3 regions of the Planococcus sp. 11815 genome follow, and region 1 is predicted to be linked to each of the others. Evidence: a T-box and tRNA genes for the amino acid it is inferred to sense, from the RefSeq annotation. Region 1 holds a T-box; the other regions hold tRNA genes.

Region 1 (4,508 bases):
CGGGACTTGCGGCTGCCCAGTTCAATAGCTGTGCGCGGCGTGTGGCGCTTAAAATCGAGCCTGTCGGGAATTGGTGGGACGGGGTGACGTAGGCGATGTCGACGCCGGTTTTGTCGAGTTCCTGCACATCGATGCCGTCTTCATCGACTGCAATCGGGAAGGCCTGTCTGTCATCGTGTTCGAAAATGCTATGGGTTAAGGCATATCCAGGGTTTTCAAAGCCGAAGCTCAAGTTTTTATCGAAGAGCCGGATCAGCAATGGCATCAATTGTTCGGTCCCGGATCCGACGATGATTTGTTCGGGTTTGCACACGACACCGCGGGATTGGTATAAATAACGGGCGATTTCAGCGCGCAGCGACTCGTCTCCCTGCGGATGGCCAGCGAGCAGGAGTTCATGGTTTTCTTCATCGATCACTTCGCGTGCCGTTTTGCGCCATGTCGGGAATGGGAATGAACGGGTATCGATGCGCGCTGGGTTAAAGTCATATACATAAGTGGGTTTTGGTACATCGCGGATAGCTGTTTCTTCTTGAGGCAGATCCAAATAAGCCAGTTCTTCCACCGGCATCGTGAAAAATCCTTTTCGAGGGCGTGGTTCAATAAAACCTTCTGCGACTAATTGGGAATAGGCCAGTTCGACGGTGGTCTGGCTGATCTGCAGATAATCCGCCAGTTTGCGCTTGCTCGGCAGCTTGGTATCGACCGCAATTTTACCGGCCGTGATGGCGGTGCGGATTTCTCGATAAAGCTGCTTATATAGTGGTGTGGTTGATTGTTTTTGTAATTGGAACATGAGCATATCCATTGGGGTTCCTCCAACTGACCTTTTAAATTAACGTAAACTGAGTCTTTTTATATGGTCACAGTTTATTATACTGGAAACAACCAACAAAAGGGAGGAATTTTCAGATGAGTGAAAAAGGCACAGATCGAGTGAAGCGTGGAATGGCAGAAATGCAAAAAGGCGGCGTTATCATGGACGTGGTCAATGCAGAACAGGCGAAAATTGCAGAAGCGGCAGGGGCGACGGCTGTCATGGCGCTTGAGCGCGTTCCATCCGATATCCGCAAAGAAGGCGGCGTTGCCCGTATGGCGGACCCGCGCATCACGGAAGAAGTGATGAATGCCGTATCAATTCCGGTCATGGCAAAAGCGCGTATCGGCCACATTACAGAAGCACGCGTGCTAGAAGCGATGGGCGTCGATTATATCGACGAAAGCGAAGTGCTGACACCGGCGGATGAGGAATTTCACTTGCTGAAAAATGATTACACGGTGCCGTTCGTCTGTGGCTGCCGCAATATCGGGGAAGCGGCACGACGCATCGGAGAAGGGGCATCGATGCTGCGCACGAAAGGCGAACCGGGCACAGGAAATATCGTCGAAGCAGTGCGCCATTTGCGCCAAGTGAATGCCGAAGTGCGCAATATTGTTGCAATGGGCGAAGACGAACTGATGACAGCCGCGAGAGACTTAGGTGCGTCTTATGATTTTTTGAGAGAAGTGAAATTGCTCGGCCGTTTGCCGGTCGTCAACTTTGCTGCAGGGGGCATCGCGACGCCAGCGGATGCAGCGCTCATGATGGAACTTGGGGCGGATGGCGTTTTTGTCGGATCCGGCATCTTTAAATCCGACCAGCCGGAACGTTTTGCGCGTGCCATCGTAGAAGCGACGGCTCATTATCAGGATTATGCGTTGATCGCGAAACTGTCGAAAGATCTTGGGCCGGCAATGAAAGGCTTGGAAATGGCGACAATCGGTGCGGCGGACCGCATGCAGGAAAGAAGCTGGTAATTATGAAAATCGGTGTATTGGCACTGCAAGGAGCGGTGCGTGAACATGTACAGGCGATTCAGGCATGCGGCGCGGAAGCTGTCGTGGTGAAGAAAGCAGCTGAGTTGGCGGAACTTGATGGGTTGGTGCTGCCGGGAGGCGAAAGCACGGCGATGCGCCGTTTAATTGACCGTGCGGAGTTGATGGAACCATTAAGAGAATTTGCTGATTCTGGAAAGCCGATGTTCGGCACTTGTGCAGGGCTCGTGCTGCTGGCAAAAGAAATTGATGGGCATGAAGCTGCGCATCTCGGTGTCATGGACATGACCGTGGCGCGCAATTCATTCGGCAGGCAAGTGGACAGTTTTGAAGCGGATCTGGATATTGTGGGAATTGACGCGCCGTTTCCAGCAGTGTTTATCCGTGCGCCGCATATCGTGCGTGCTAGTAAGGATGTGGAAGTCTTGTGTGAATATGAAGGGCGCATTGTGTTGGCTCGGAGCGGGCCGTTCCTTGGCTGTTCATTCCATCCGGAACTGACCGGTGACCACCGGCTGATGCAGCTGTTTTTGGACATGGTGGAAAACAGGGAACTCTTGCCAACCGCAGCGCACTATAGTAAAATATGAATAATTTCAAAGAAGAAACGTTGATGGGAATAGTAAAGCGCAGTTTTTCTAGAAGAGAGCCGGTGGTTGGTGCAAACCGGCGTCAAACGCGTTTGAATCCACCCCGGAGTTGCATGGCGATGAGCCAGTGCCGGTTTTAATGCCGTTATGTGATGAAGAGGATTGGCCTTTTGCCGATCAATCAGGGTGGCAACGCGGGTAGCTCTCGTCCCTTTACCAGGGGACGGGGGCTATTTTTGCGTTGTTTTTTCTTATTTGACGAATACTTAAGGAGGAATTTCTATGTTGGATATCCGTTTTGTACGGGAAAATTTTGAACAAGTGAAAACGAAGCTCGGAAAGCGCGGGGAAGACATTTCCGTACTCGATGATTTCGGGGCGCTCGACCAGAAGCGTCGTGAACTGATCGTCCAGACCGAGAAATTGAAAGCGGAGCGCAACGAAGCGTCCCAGCAGATCGCTGTCATGAAGCGCAACAAGGAAAATGCGGACGAGGCGATCGCGAAAACACGCGAAGTCGGCGACCAGATCAAAGCGATCGACGATGAGCTGCGCGAAGTGGAAGAAAAACTTGACTACATCATGATGCGCGTGCCGAACATTCCGCACGACAGCGTGCCGTTCGGCGATTCTGAAGACGATAATGAAGAAATCCGTACATGGGGCGAAAAGCCGGAGTTTGGCTTTGAAGCGAAGCCGCATTGGGACATCGCGACCGATTTGAACATCGTCGATTTCGAGCGTGCCGCGAAAGTGACGGGCAGCCGTTTCGTGTTCTACCGCGGGCTTGGCGCACGCCTTGAGCGTGCACTCATCAATTTCATGATGGACCTTCACCAGGAGGAGCATGGCTACGAGGAAATGCTGCCGCCATATATGGTCAACCGCGAAAGCTTGACGGGCACCGGGCAATTGCCGAAATTCGAGGAAGATGCGTTCTTGATCGAGAAGGAAGATTATTTCCTCATCCCGACTTCTGAAGTGCCGGTGACGAACTTCTACCGTGATGATATTTTAACGGCGGATATGCTGCCGCAAGCTTTCGCTTCTTACAGCGCGAATTTCCGCTCTGAAGCGGGTTCTGCAGGACGCGATACGCGTGGCTTGATCCGTCAGCATCAATTCAATAAAGTTGAGCTGGTGCGCTTTGTGAAACCGGAAGATTCTTATGACGAGCTTGAGAAACTGACGGGCCATGCAGAAAAAGTGTTGCAGCTGTTGGGCCTTCCATACCGCGTCTTGAAGATGTGCACGGCAGACCTTGGCTTTACTGCAGCGAAGAAGTACGATATTGAAGTATGGATTCCGACGCAGGAGACGTACCGTGAAATTTCTTCTTGCTCAAACTTTGAAGATTTCCAGGCGCGCCGCGCGAACATCAAGTTCCGCCGCGAAGCGAAAGGCAAGCCGGAATTCGTCCATACGCTAAACGGCAGCGGACTCGCTGTCGGGCGGACTGTGGCGGCATTGCTTGAGAACTACCAGCAGGAAGATGGCTCTGTTGCCATTCCTGAAGTCTTGCAACCTTATATGGGCGGAAAAACGACGATCCGCTGAACGAAAAGACCCGAATGGATTTCGGGTCTTTTTTTTTGCAGTAAACGGGTAAACAATAAGAAACGTGAAAGGAGCGGTTCAAATGCAAGAAGTGGAATTTCACTTGATTGAAACCAATGGCATTCGCCTGCACGCAGCGGTAGCAGGACCGGAAGATGGGGAACTTGTGGTATTGCTTCACGGATTTCCGGAATTTTCCTATGGCTTCCATCACCAAATGGAAGAATTGGCCGCCTCGGGTTATCGAGTCGTCGTACCGGATCAGCGCGGCTATCATTTGAGCGATAAGCCGGAACAAATAGAAGACTACACGATTAATAAGCTAAGCGATGATATTGCCGGTTTGATTGAAGCATTCGGGGAAACTTCGGCGATTGTGATCGGCCATGATTGGGGAGGGGCGGTCGCCTGGCATTTGGCAGCAAGCAAGCCGGAATATGTTAAAAAGCTGATCGCTATCAATATTCCCCATCCGACAGCCATGCCACGTGTTTTCATGAAAAACCCGCTGCAATGGCTGAAAAGTTCATACATGGCGTTTTTCCA
Region 2 (4,508 bases), 1.0 Mb from region 1:
TCGTTCGATAACAGGCTACTCCTCAGCTAGTTTTCCATTAGTGGTTTTTCTAATAATAGTGCTACTCTTGTTACCAAATTAAGACAAAGAAAAAAGCCCTAACTGAAGTTAGGGCTTTTCAATACATTGCTTGGCAGAGCAATGAAAATGATACCGGCGGTCGGGGTCGAACCGACACTCCCGTGAAGGAACGGGATTTTGAGTCCCGCGCGTCTGCCAATTCCGCCACGCCGGCAAAATTGAATCCAGAAACAATTATTCATTGCTTTCAGGAACATTTATTATTATATTAGTAAACCGATTATTTTGCAAGGGGTTATTAGCTATTTTTTTAAAAAAATCTTTGCTGTATACAACTGCAAATCATTCGTATAAATAAAGAAAAAAACTCTGACTATAAAAGTCAGAGTTTTAAGCTTTCATCACTTGGCAGAGTGATGATCATTTGATACCGGCGGTCGGGGTCGAACCGACACTCCCGTGAAGGAACGGGATTTTGAGTCCCGCGCGTCTGCCAATTCCGCCACGCCGGCAAAATAGTTTGGAGGCGGCAACCGGACTCGAACCGGTGGTAAGGGTGTTGCAGACCCATGCCTTACCGCTTGGCTATGCCGCCTAGATAATGGAGCGGAAGACGGGGGTCGAACCCGCGACCTCCACCTTGGCAAGGTGGCGTTCTACCACTGAACTACTTCCGCTAAAGCTGGGGTACCTGGATTCGAACCAGGGCATGACGGGATCAAAACCCGTTGCCTTACCGCTTGGCTATACCCCAATAATACTGGGGCGGACGAGGGGAATTGAACCCCCGAGTGCCGGAATCACAATCCGGTGCGTTAACCACTTCGCCACGACCGCCACGCTATTATTATGTATGATATTAAAATTTCAAGAAAACATGGGGCGGACGAGGGGAATTGAACCCCCGAGTGCCGGAATCACAATCCGGTGCGTTAACCACTTCGCCACGACCGCCAACATAATATTTAAAAAAATGGCAGGGGCAGTAGGAATCGAACCCACATCGGAGGTTTTGGAGACCTCTGTTCTACCGTTAAACTATGCCCCTAAAAACTGGTGGTGGGGGGCAGATTCGAACTGCCGAACCCGAAGGAGCGGATTTACAGTCCGCCGCGTTTAGCCACTTCGCTACCCCACCTAATGGTGCCGGAGAAAGGACTTGAACCCTCAACCTACTGATTACAAGTCAGTTGCTCTACCAGTTGAGCTACTCCGGCATGGAGAAAAAATATGGTGGGTCAGGACGGAATCGAACCGCCGACACTTAGAGCTTCAATCTAATGCTCTACCGACTGAGCTACTGACCCATATTAATTAATAAAAATGGCGGTCCCGACCGGGATCGAACCGGCGATCTCCTGCGTGACAGGCAGGCATGTTAACCGCTACACCACGGGACCATTTGGTTGCGGGGGCAGGATTTGAACCTGCGACCTTTGGGTTATGAGCCCAACGAGCTACCGAACTGCTCCACCCCGCGATAATATTAAAGTTTCCTTCTATTTTATATGCATGAAAGAAATGGTGGAGGATGACGGGATCGAACCGCCGACCCTCTGCTTGTAAGGCAGATGCTCTCCCAGCTGAGCTAATCCTCCATTGAATGGTGACCCCTACGGGATTCGAACCCGTGTTACCGCCGTGAAAGGGCGGTGTCTTAACCGCTTGACCAAGGGGCCTTTATTTTGAGCTTAAGATACTGGCGGAGAGCAAGGGATTCGAACCCTTGAGACGGTTGCCCGCCTACATGATTTCCAATCATGCTCCTTCGGCCACTCGGACAGCTCTCCATAATTGGCTCCGAAGGTAGGACTCGAACCTACGACCATCGCATTAACAGTGCGGTGCTCTACCACTGAGCTACTTCGGAATAATAACCAGACTAGCGACGTCCTACTCTCGCAGGGGGAAACCCCCAACTACCATCGGCGCAAAAGAGCTTAACTTCCGTGTTCGGGATGGGAACGGGTGTGACCTCTTTGCCATCATCACTAGACTGTATTAATTTGAAAGACAAGATTTATTATATCAATAATACCGATTATTTCAAGTATTTTTTTAAAAATAATATCTTATTCTTTCAAAACTGGATAAATCGACATTGGAAACGCATGTTCAGTTTGTTGGTTAAGTCCTCGATCGATTAGTATTCGTCAGCTGCACGTGTCACCACGCTTCCACCCCGAACCTATCTACCTCATCGTCTTTGAGGGATCTTACTTGCTTGCGCAATGGGAAATCTCATCTTGAGGGGGGCTTCGTGCTTAGATGCTTTCAGCACTTATCCCGGCCACACATAGCTACCCAGCGATGCTCTTGGCAGAACAACTGGTACACCAGCGGTGTGTCCATCCCGGTCCTCTCGTACTAAGGACAGCTCCTCTCAAATTTCCTGCGCCCGCGACGGATAGGGACCGAACTGTCTCACGACGTTCTGAACCCAGCTCGCGTACCGCTTTAATGGGCGAACAGCCCAACCCTTGGGACCGACTACAGCCCCAGGATGCGATGAGCCGACATCGAGGTGCCAAACCTCCCCGTCGATGTGGACTCTTGGGGGAGATAAGCCTGTTATCCCCGGGGTAGCTTTTATCCGTTGAGCGATGGCCCTTCCATGCGGAACCACCGGATCACTAAGTCCGTCTTTCGACCCTGCTCGACCTGTCCGTCTCGCAGTCAAGCTCCCTTGTGCCTTTACACTCTGCGAATGATTTCCAACCATTCTGAGGGAACCTTTGAGCGCCTCCGTTACTCTTTAGGAGGCGACCGCCCCAGTCAAACTGCCCGCCTGACACTGTCTCCCAAGCCGCTAAGGCTTGTGGGTTAGAAGTTCAATACAACCAGGGTAGTATCCCACCGACGCCTCCCCCGAAGCTGGCGCTCCGGGTTCTCTGGCTCCTACCTATCCTGTACAAGTTGCACCAAAATTCAATATCAGGCTACAGTAAAGCTCCACGGGGTCTTTCCGTCCTGTCGCGGGTAACCTGCATCTTCACAGGTACTATAATTTCACCGAGTCTCTCGTTGAGACAGTGCCCAGATCGTTACGCCTTTCGTGCGGGTCGGAACTTACCCGACAAGGAATTTCGCTACCTTAGGACCGTTATAGTTACGGCCGCCGTTTACTGGGGCTTCGGTTCGCACCTTCGCTTGCGCTAAGCACTCCCCTTAACCTTCCAGCACCGGGCAGGCGTCAGCCCCTATACGTCACCTTACGGTTTTGCAGAGACCTGTGTTTTTGCTAAACAGTCGCCTGGGCCTATTCACTGCGGCTCTCTCGGGCTATTCACCCTACCAGAGCACCCCTTCTCCCGAAGTTACGGGGTCATTTTGCCGAGTTCCTTAACGAGAGTTCACTCGCTCACCTTAGAATTCTCTTCTCGCCTACCTGTGTCGGTTTGCGGTACGGGCACCTCCCGCCTCGCTAGAGGCTTTTCTTGGCAGTGTGAAATCAGGGACTCTGAGGTTAAACCTCTTGCCATCACTGCTTGATGTACATAGAAACGGGATTTGCCTCGTTTCTCATCTCACAACTTGGACGTGCACAACCAACGGCACGCTCACCCTATCCTTCTGCGTCCCCCCATTACTCAAACGGCGGGGAGGTGGTACAGGAATATCAACCTGTTGTCCATCGTCTACGCCTATCGGCCTCGACTTAGGTCCCGACTAACCCTGAGCGGACGAGCCTTCCTCAGGAAACCTTAGGCATTCGGTGGACGGGATTCTCACCCGTCTTTCGTTACTCATACCGGCATTCTCACTTCTAAGCGCTCCACCAGTCCTTCCGGTCTGACTTCAACGCCCTTAGAACGCTCTCCTACCACGGACATCTACGATGTCCATCCACAGCTTCGGTAATCCGTTTAGCCCCGGTACATTTTCGGCGCAGTGTCACTCGACCAGTGAGCTATTACGCACTCTTTAAATGATGGCTGCTTCTAAGCCAACATCCTGGTTGTCTAAGCAACGCCACATCCTTTTCCACTTAACGGATATTTGGGGACCTTAGCTGGTGGTCTGGGCTGTTTCCCTCTTGACTACGGATCTTATCACTCGCAGTCTGACTCCCAAGCATAAATCACTGGCATTCGGAGTTTGTCTGAATTCGGTAACCCGGGATGGGCCCCTAGTCCAAACAGTGCTCTACCTCCAGGATTCTCTTCTTGAGGCTAGCCCTAAAGCTATTTCGGAGAGAACCAGCTATCTCCAGGTTCGATTGGAATTTCTCCGCTACCCACACCTCATCCCCGCACTTTTCAACGTGCGTGGGTTCGGGCCTCCAGTAAGTGTTACCTTACCTTCACCCTGGACATGGGTAGATCACCTGGTTTCGGGTCTACAACTGCATACTCACTCGCCCTATTCAGACTCGCTTTCGCTGCGGCTCCGGCTTCTCACCTTAACCTTGCATGCAATCGTAACTCGCCGGTTCATTCTACAAAAGGCACGCTATCACCCATTAACGGGCTCTAACTACTTGTAGG
Region 3 (4,508 bases), 1.2 Mb from region 1:
ATTTTATTGGTGTTGCTCGGTATTGTTACACCCTGGGCTTTATTGGTGCTACTAAGTGTTATTAAGCCCCTGAAAGTAATTATGACTTTTAAGCGCTACACTGAGCCTCTACAAGTAATGCCTGCCATGAAAGACACGGGAATCACGAACACTTTGTTCAGCTTCCTGCTAGCAATCGGTCTACTAGTAGATTATTTTTTATCTTAAATACCTAAAAGCTGATGGCTCATTGCCATCAGCTTTTTATTATTGAAATAGCTATGAGAAGTCTCATTTAAAATAAGAGTGGTGAAAATTTCTCGGTTGCGATATATTGTATCTAATATATTTTAAAGGGGTTTTCCTATGAAACCAATTTTATTAGGTCTTGCAGGAGCAATGTTTTTTGCAGTCACATTTATTGTTAATGCATTAATGGAGGCACAAGGAGGCCATTGGGTATGGAGCGCGTCCCTGCGTTACCTATTTATGATTCCTTTCCTCTTATTAATTGTCATGCTTAGGGGAAACTTGCTTCCGCTCCTCCACGAAATGAAAAAACATAAGGTGAAATGGTTATTGTGGAGTTTCATAGGATTCGGTCTTTTTTACGCTCCCTTGTGTTTTGCAGCAGCATATTCCCCAGGATGGCTAATAGCCGGAACTTGGCAATTTACAATCATCGCTGGAACTTTACTGGCACCTCTTTTTTTAGTTAAAATTCATGTATCCGGCCAAACTATTATGCATAGACAACACATTCCGATCAAAGGCTTATTGTTTTCAACGATTATTTTAGCTGGGATAGCCCTTCTTCAACTTGACCACTTAACTAATGTTACTATTTCCACGTTGCTACTCGGGTTAATACCCGTTTTGATAGCAGCTTTTGCCTACCCACTTGGAAATCGGAAAATGATGGAGGTTTGCGAAGGTCGTCTAGATGCATATCAACGCGTGCTTGGAATGACGATTGCCAGTCTCCCGCTTTGGTTGGTTCTCTCTATTTATGGTTTCTCGACAACTGGGTTGCCTTCTAACTCTCAAATTTATCAATCTTTGATAGTTGCCATCAGTTCAGGAGTAGTAGCGACTGTTCTATTCTTTATGGCGACCGATATGGTCAGAAACAACATGTCAAAGCTTGCTGCAGTTGAAGCCACGCAATCTATGGAAGTTATATTTGCATTAATAGGTGAATTTTTTCTTTTAAGCATCGCATTTCCTTCCCCAATAGCATTAATTGGCTTAACCATGGTAATACTAGGAATGGCAATACACAGTTTCGCTTCACACAATGAACAAAAATTAGAAAAAGAAAAAAGCGTCATGCATATGAATGCATGACGCTTTTTAATATGACCCCTACGGGATTCGAACCCGTGTTACCGCCGTGAAAGGGCGGTGTCTTAACCGCTTGACCAAGGGGCCAAATACTGGCGGAGAAGGAGGGATTTGAACCCTCGCGCCGGTGTTACCGACCTACACCCTTAGCAGGGGCGCCTCTTCAGCCACTTGAGTACTTCCCCAGTATGGCTCCGAAGGTAGGACTCGAACCTACGACCATCGCATTAACAGTGCGGTGCTCTACCACTGAGCTACTTCGGAACAATGGTGGGCCTAAGTGGACTCGAACCACCGACCTCACGCTTATCAGGCGTGCGCTCTAACCAGCTGAGCTATAGGCCCATTATTGGAGCGGGTGAAGGGAATCGAACCCTCATCATCAGCTTGGAAGGCTGAGGTTTTACCACTAAACTACACCCGCAATATGGTGGGTCAGGACGGAATCGAACCGCCGACACTTAGAGCTTCAATCTAATGCTCTACCGACTGAGCTACTGACCCACATATTTATAAAAATGGCGGTCCCGACCGGGATCGAACCGGCGATCTCCTGCGTGACAGGCAGGCATGTTAACCGCTACACCACGGGACCATTTGGTTGCGGGGGCAGGATTTGAACCTGCGACCTTTGGGTTATGAGCCCAACGAGCTACCGAACTGCTCCACCCCGCGATAATTATATTGAAGAAAAATTGTCCACACATTTTTTAAAGATGGAGGAGGAAGAGGGATTCGAACCCCCGCGGGATTTGACTCCCCTGTCGGTTTTCAAGACCGATCCCTTCAGCCAAACTTGGGTATTCCTCCGTGATAAATATTAAATGGTGGACCTTGCAGGACTCGAACCTGCGACCGGACGGTTATGAGCCGTCTGCTCTAACCAACTGAGCTAAAGGTCCTAAAAAAGTGGCGGCAGAGGGGATCGAACCCCCGACCTTACGGGTATGAACCGTACGCTCTAGCCAGCTGAGCTACGCCGCCAGGATCTTTAAATTGTATAGTTGGTGGAGCCTAGCGGGATCGAACCGCTGACCTCCTGCGTGCAAGGCAGGCGCTCTCCCAGCTGAGCTAAGGCCCCATAAAGTGGTCGGGAAGACAGGATTCGAACCTGCGACCCCTTGGTCCCAAACCAAGTGCTCTACCAAGCTGAGCTACTTCCCGACTAAATAGGATGATGACAAAAATATGGCGCGCCCGAGAGGACTCGAACCTCTAACCGCTTGATTCGTAGTCAAGTACTCTATCCAATTGAGCTACGGGCGCATAATATAAAATTTGATAAAACAGTTGGTGCCGAGGACCGGAATCGAACCGGTACGGTAGTCACCTACCGCAGGATTTTAAGTCCTGTGCGTCTGCCAGTTCCGCCACCCCGGCGGGGCATTGGACAGATAAAAAATTGGAGCGGAAGACGGGGGTCGAACCCGCGACCTCCACCTTGGCAAGGTGGCGTTCTACCACTGAACTACTTCCGCTTGGTGCGGGTGAAGGGAGTCGAACCCCCACGCCCGAAGGCGCTAGATCCTAAGTCTAGTGCGTCTGCCAGTTCCGCCACACCCGCGTGGCAATTATGAAATTAAAATGGTGAGCCATGAAGGATTCGAACCTTCGACCCTCTGATTAAAAGTCAGATGCTCTACCAACTGAGCTAATGGCTCAAACATGAGTGGTGCCGGAGAAAGGACTTGAACCCTCAACCTACTGATTACAAGTCAGTTGCTCTACCAGTTGAGCTACTCCGGCATGGAGTAAAAATGGTGGAGGATGACGGGATCGAACCGCCGACCCTCTGCTTGTAAGGCAGATGCTCTCCCAGCTGAGCTAATCCTCCGTATGTATGCCCAGCGACGTCCTACTCTCACAGGGGGAAACCCCCAACTACCATCGGCGCAAAAGAGCTTAACTTCCGTGTTCGGGATGGGAACGGGTGTGGCCTCTTTGCCATCATCACTGGACTATAAGGTTTTTGAAAGACAAGTCTTATTATACCAACTCTGGCGAGTTTTACAAGTCTTTTTTTTGCCCGGAGGCAAAAATTCTTGTTCTTTCAAAACCGGATAAATCGACATTGGAAACGCATGTTCAGTTTGTTGGTTAAGTCCTCGATCGATTAGTATTCGTCAGCTGCACGTGTCGCCACGCTTCCACCCCGAACCTATCTACCTCATCGTCTTTGAGGGATCTTACTTGCTTGCGCAATGGGAAATCTCATCTTGAGGGGGGCTTCGTGCTTAGATGCTTTCAGCACTTATCCCGGCCACACATAGCTACCCAGCGATGCTCTTGGCAGAACAACTGGTACACCAGCGGTGTGTCCATCCCGGTCCTCTCGTACTAAGGACAGCTCCTCTCAAATTTCCTGCGCCCGCGACGGATAGGGACCGAACTGTCTCACGACGTTCTGAACCCAGCTCGCGTACCGCTTTAATGGGCGAACAGCCCAACCCTTGGGACCGACTACAGCCCCAGGATGCGATGAGCCGACATCGAGGTGCCAAACCTCCCCGTCGATGTGGACTCTTGGGGGAGATAAGCCTGTTATCCCCGGGGTAGCTTTTATCCGTTGAGCGATGGCCCTTCCATGCGGAACCACCGGATCACTAAGTCCGTCTTTCGACCCTGCTCGACCTGTCCGTCTCGCAGTCAAGCTCCCTTGTGCCTTTACACTCTGCGAATGATTTCCAACCATTCTGAGGGAACCTTTGAGCGCCTCCGTTACTCTTTAGGAGGCGACCGCCCCAGTCAAACTGCCCGCCTGACACTGTCTCCCAAGCCGCTAAGGCTTGTGGGTTAGAAGTTCAATACAACCAGGGTAGTATCCCACCGACGCCTCCCCCGAAGCTGGCGCTCCGGGTTCTCTGGCTCCTACCTATCCTGTACAAGTTGCACCAAAATTCAATATCAGGTTACAGTAAAGCTCCACGGGGTCTTTCCGTCCTGTCGCGGGTAACCTGCATCTTCACAGGTACTATAATTTCACCGAGTCTCTCGTTGAGACAGTGCCCAGATCGTTACGCCTTTCGTGCGGGTCGGAACTTACCCGACAAGGAATTTCGCTACCTTAGGACCGTTATAGTTACGGCCGCCGTTTACTGGGGCTTCGGTTCGCACCTTCGCTTGCGCTAAGCACTCCCCTTAACCTTCCAGCACCGGGCAGGCGTCAGCCCCTATACGTCACCTTA

The links. A T-box is a leader RNA that pairs with one kind of tRNA and senses whether it is charged. The one in region 1 lies ahead of serS (serine--tRNA ligase), so its partner is inferred to be a tRNA-Ser.
Region 2: it has a tRNA-Ser gene. The T-box ahead of serS (serine--tRNA ligase) is inferred to sense a tRNA for this amino acid. The anticodon was not compared.
Region 3: it has a tRNA-Ser gene. The T-box ahead of serS (serine--tRNA ligase) is inferred to sense a tRNA for this amino acid. The anticodon was not compared.

Annotation. Positions count from the first base shown of each region.
Region 1 covers NZ_CP096991.1:18,253-22,760, forward strand. The annotation lists gene M1Q06_RS00070 (PLP-dependent aminotransferase family protein) at 1-808, opposite strand, end outside; gene pdxS (pyridoxal 5'-phosphate synthase lyase subunit PdxS) at 913-1,797, shown strand; gene pdxT (pyridoxal 5'-phosphate synthase glutaminase subunit PdxT) at 1,800-2,405, shown strand; T-box leader at 2,417-2,621, shown strand; gene serS (serine--tRNA ligase) at 2,688-3,962, shown strand; gene M1Q06_RS00090 (alpha/beta fold hydrolase) at 4,045-4,508, shown strand, end outside.
Region 2 covers NZ_CP096991.1:1,050,340-1,054,847, reverse strand. The annotation lists tRNA gene M1Q06_RS05380 (tRNA-Leu) at 152-235, opposite strand; tRNA gene M1Q06_RS05375 (tRNA-Leu) at 450-533, opposite strand; tRNA gene M1Q06_RS05370 (tRNA-Cys) at 543-616, opposite strand; tRNA gene M1Q06_RS05365 (tRNA-Gly) at 624-698, opposite strand; tRNA gene M1Q06_RS05360 (tRNA-Gln) at 704-775, opposite strand; tRNA gene M1Q06_RS05355 (tRNA-His) at 783-858, opposite strand; tRNA gene M1Q06_RS05350 (tRNA-His) at 900-975, opposite strand; tRNA gene M1Q06_RS05345 (tRNA-Trp) at 996-1,069, opposite strand; tRNA gene M1Q06_RS05340 (tRNA-Tyr) at 1,076-1,159, opposite strand; tRNA gene M1Q06_RS05335 (tRNA-Thr) at 1,163-1,238, opposite strand; tRNA gene M1Q06_RS05330 (tRNA-Phe) at 1,253-1,328, opposite strand; tRNA gene M1Q06_RS05325 (tRNA-Asp) at 1,346-1,421, opposite strand; tRNA gene M1Q06_RS05320 (tRNA-Met) at 1,425-1,501, opposite strand; tRNA gene M1Q06_RS05315 (tRNA-Val) at 1,544-1,619, opposite strand; tRNA gene M1Q06_RS05310 (tRNA-Glu) at 1,626-1,700, opposite strand; tRNA gene M1Q06_RS05305 (tRNA-Ser) at 1,722-1,811, opposite strand; tRNA gene M1Q06_RS05300 (tRNA-Asn) at 1,817-1,891, opposite strand; rRNA gene rrf (5S ribosomal RNA) at 1,902-2,017, opposite strand; rRNA gene M1Q06_RS05290 (23S ribosomal RNA) at 2,145-4,508, opposite strand, start outside.
Region 3 covers NZ_CP096991.1:1,235,044-1,239,551, reverse strand. The annotation lists gene M1Q06_RS06390 (1,4-dihydroxy-2-naphthoate polyprenyltransferase) at 1-207, shown strand, start outside; gene M1Q06_RS06385 (DMT family transporter) at 346-1,326, shown strand; tRNA gene M1Q06_RS06380 (tRNA-Glu) at 1,339-1,410, opposite strand; tRNA gene M1Q06_RS06375 (tRNA-Ser) at 1,417-1,508, opposite strand; tRNA gene M1Q06_RS06370 (tRNA-Asn) at 1,513-1,587, opposite strand; tRNA gene M1Q06_RS06365 (tRNA-Ile) at 1,592-1,668, opposite strand; tRNA gene M1Q06_RS06360 (tRNA-Gly) at 1,674-1,747, opposite strand; tRNA gene M1Q06_RS06355 (tRNA-Phe) at 1,752-1,827, opposite strand; tRNA gene M1Q06_RS06350 (tRNA-Asp) at 1,843-1,918, opposite strand; tRNA gene M1Q06_RS06345 (tRNA-Met) at 1,922-1,998, opposite strand; tRNA gene M1Q06_RS06340 (tRNA-Ser) at 2,041-2,133, opposite strand; tRNA gene M1Q06_RS06335 (tRNA-Ile) at 2,149-2,225, opposite strand; tRNA gene M1Q06_RS06330 (tRNA-Met) at 2,234-2,307, opposite strand; tRNA gene M1Q06_RS06325 (tRNA-Ala) at 2,329-2,404, opposite strand; tRNA gene M1Q06_RS06320 (tRNA-Pro) at 2,411-2,487, opposite strand; tRNA gene M1Q06_RS06315 (tRNA-Arg) at 2,513-2,589, opposite strand; tRNA gene M1Q06_RS06310 (tRNA-Leu) at 2,615-2,703, opposite strand; tRNA gene M1Q06_RS06305 (tRNA-Gly) at 2,727-2,801, opposite strand; tRNA gene M1Q06_RS06300 (tRNA-Leu) at 2,803-2,887, opposite strand; tRNA gene M1Q06_RS06295 (tRNA-Lys) at 2,909-2,984, opposite strand; tRNA gene M1Q06_RS06290 (tRNA-Thr) at 2,994-3,069, opposite strand; tRNA gene M1Q06_RS06285 (tRNA-Val) at 3,082-3,157, opposite strand; rRNA gene rrf (5S ribosomal RNA) at 3,166-3,281, opposite strand; rRNA gene M1Q06_RS06275 (23S ribosomal RNA) at 3,417-4,508, opposite strand, start outside.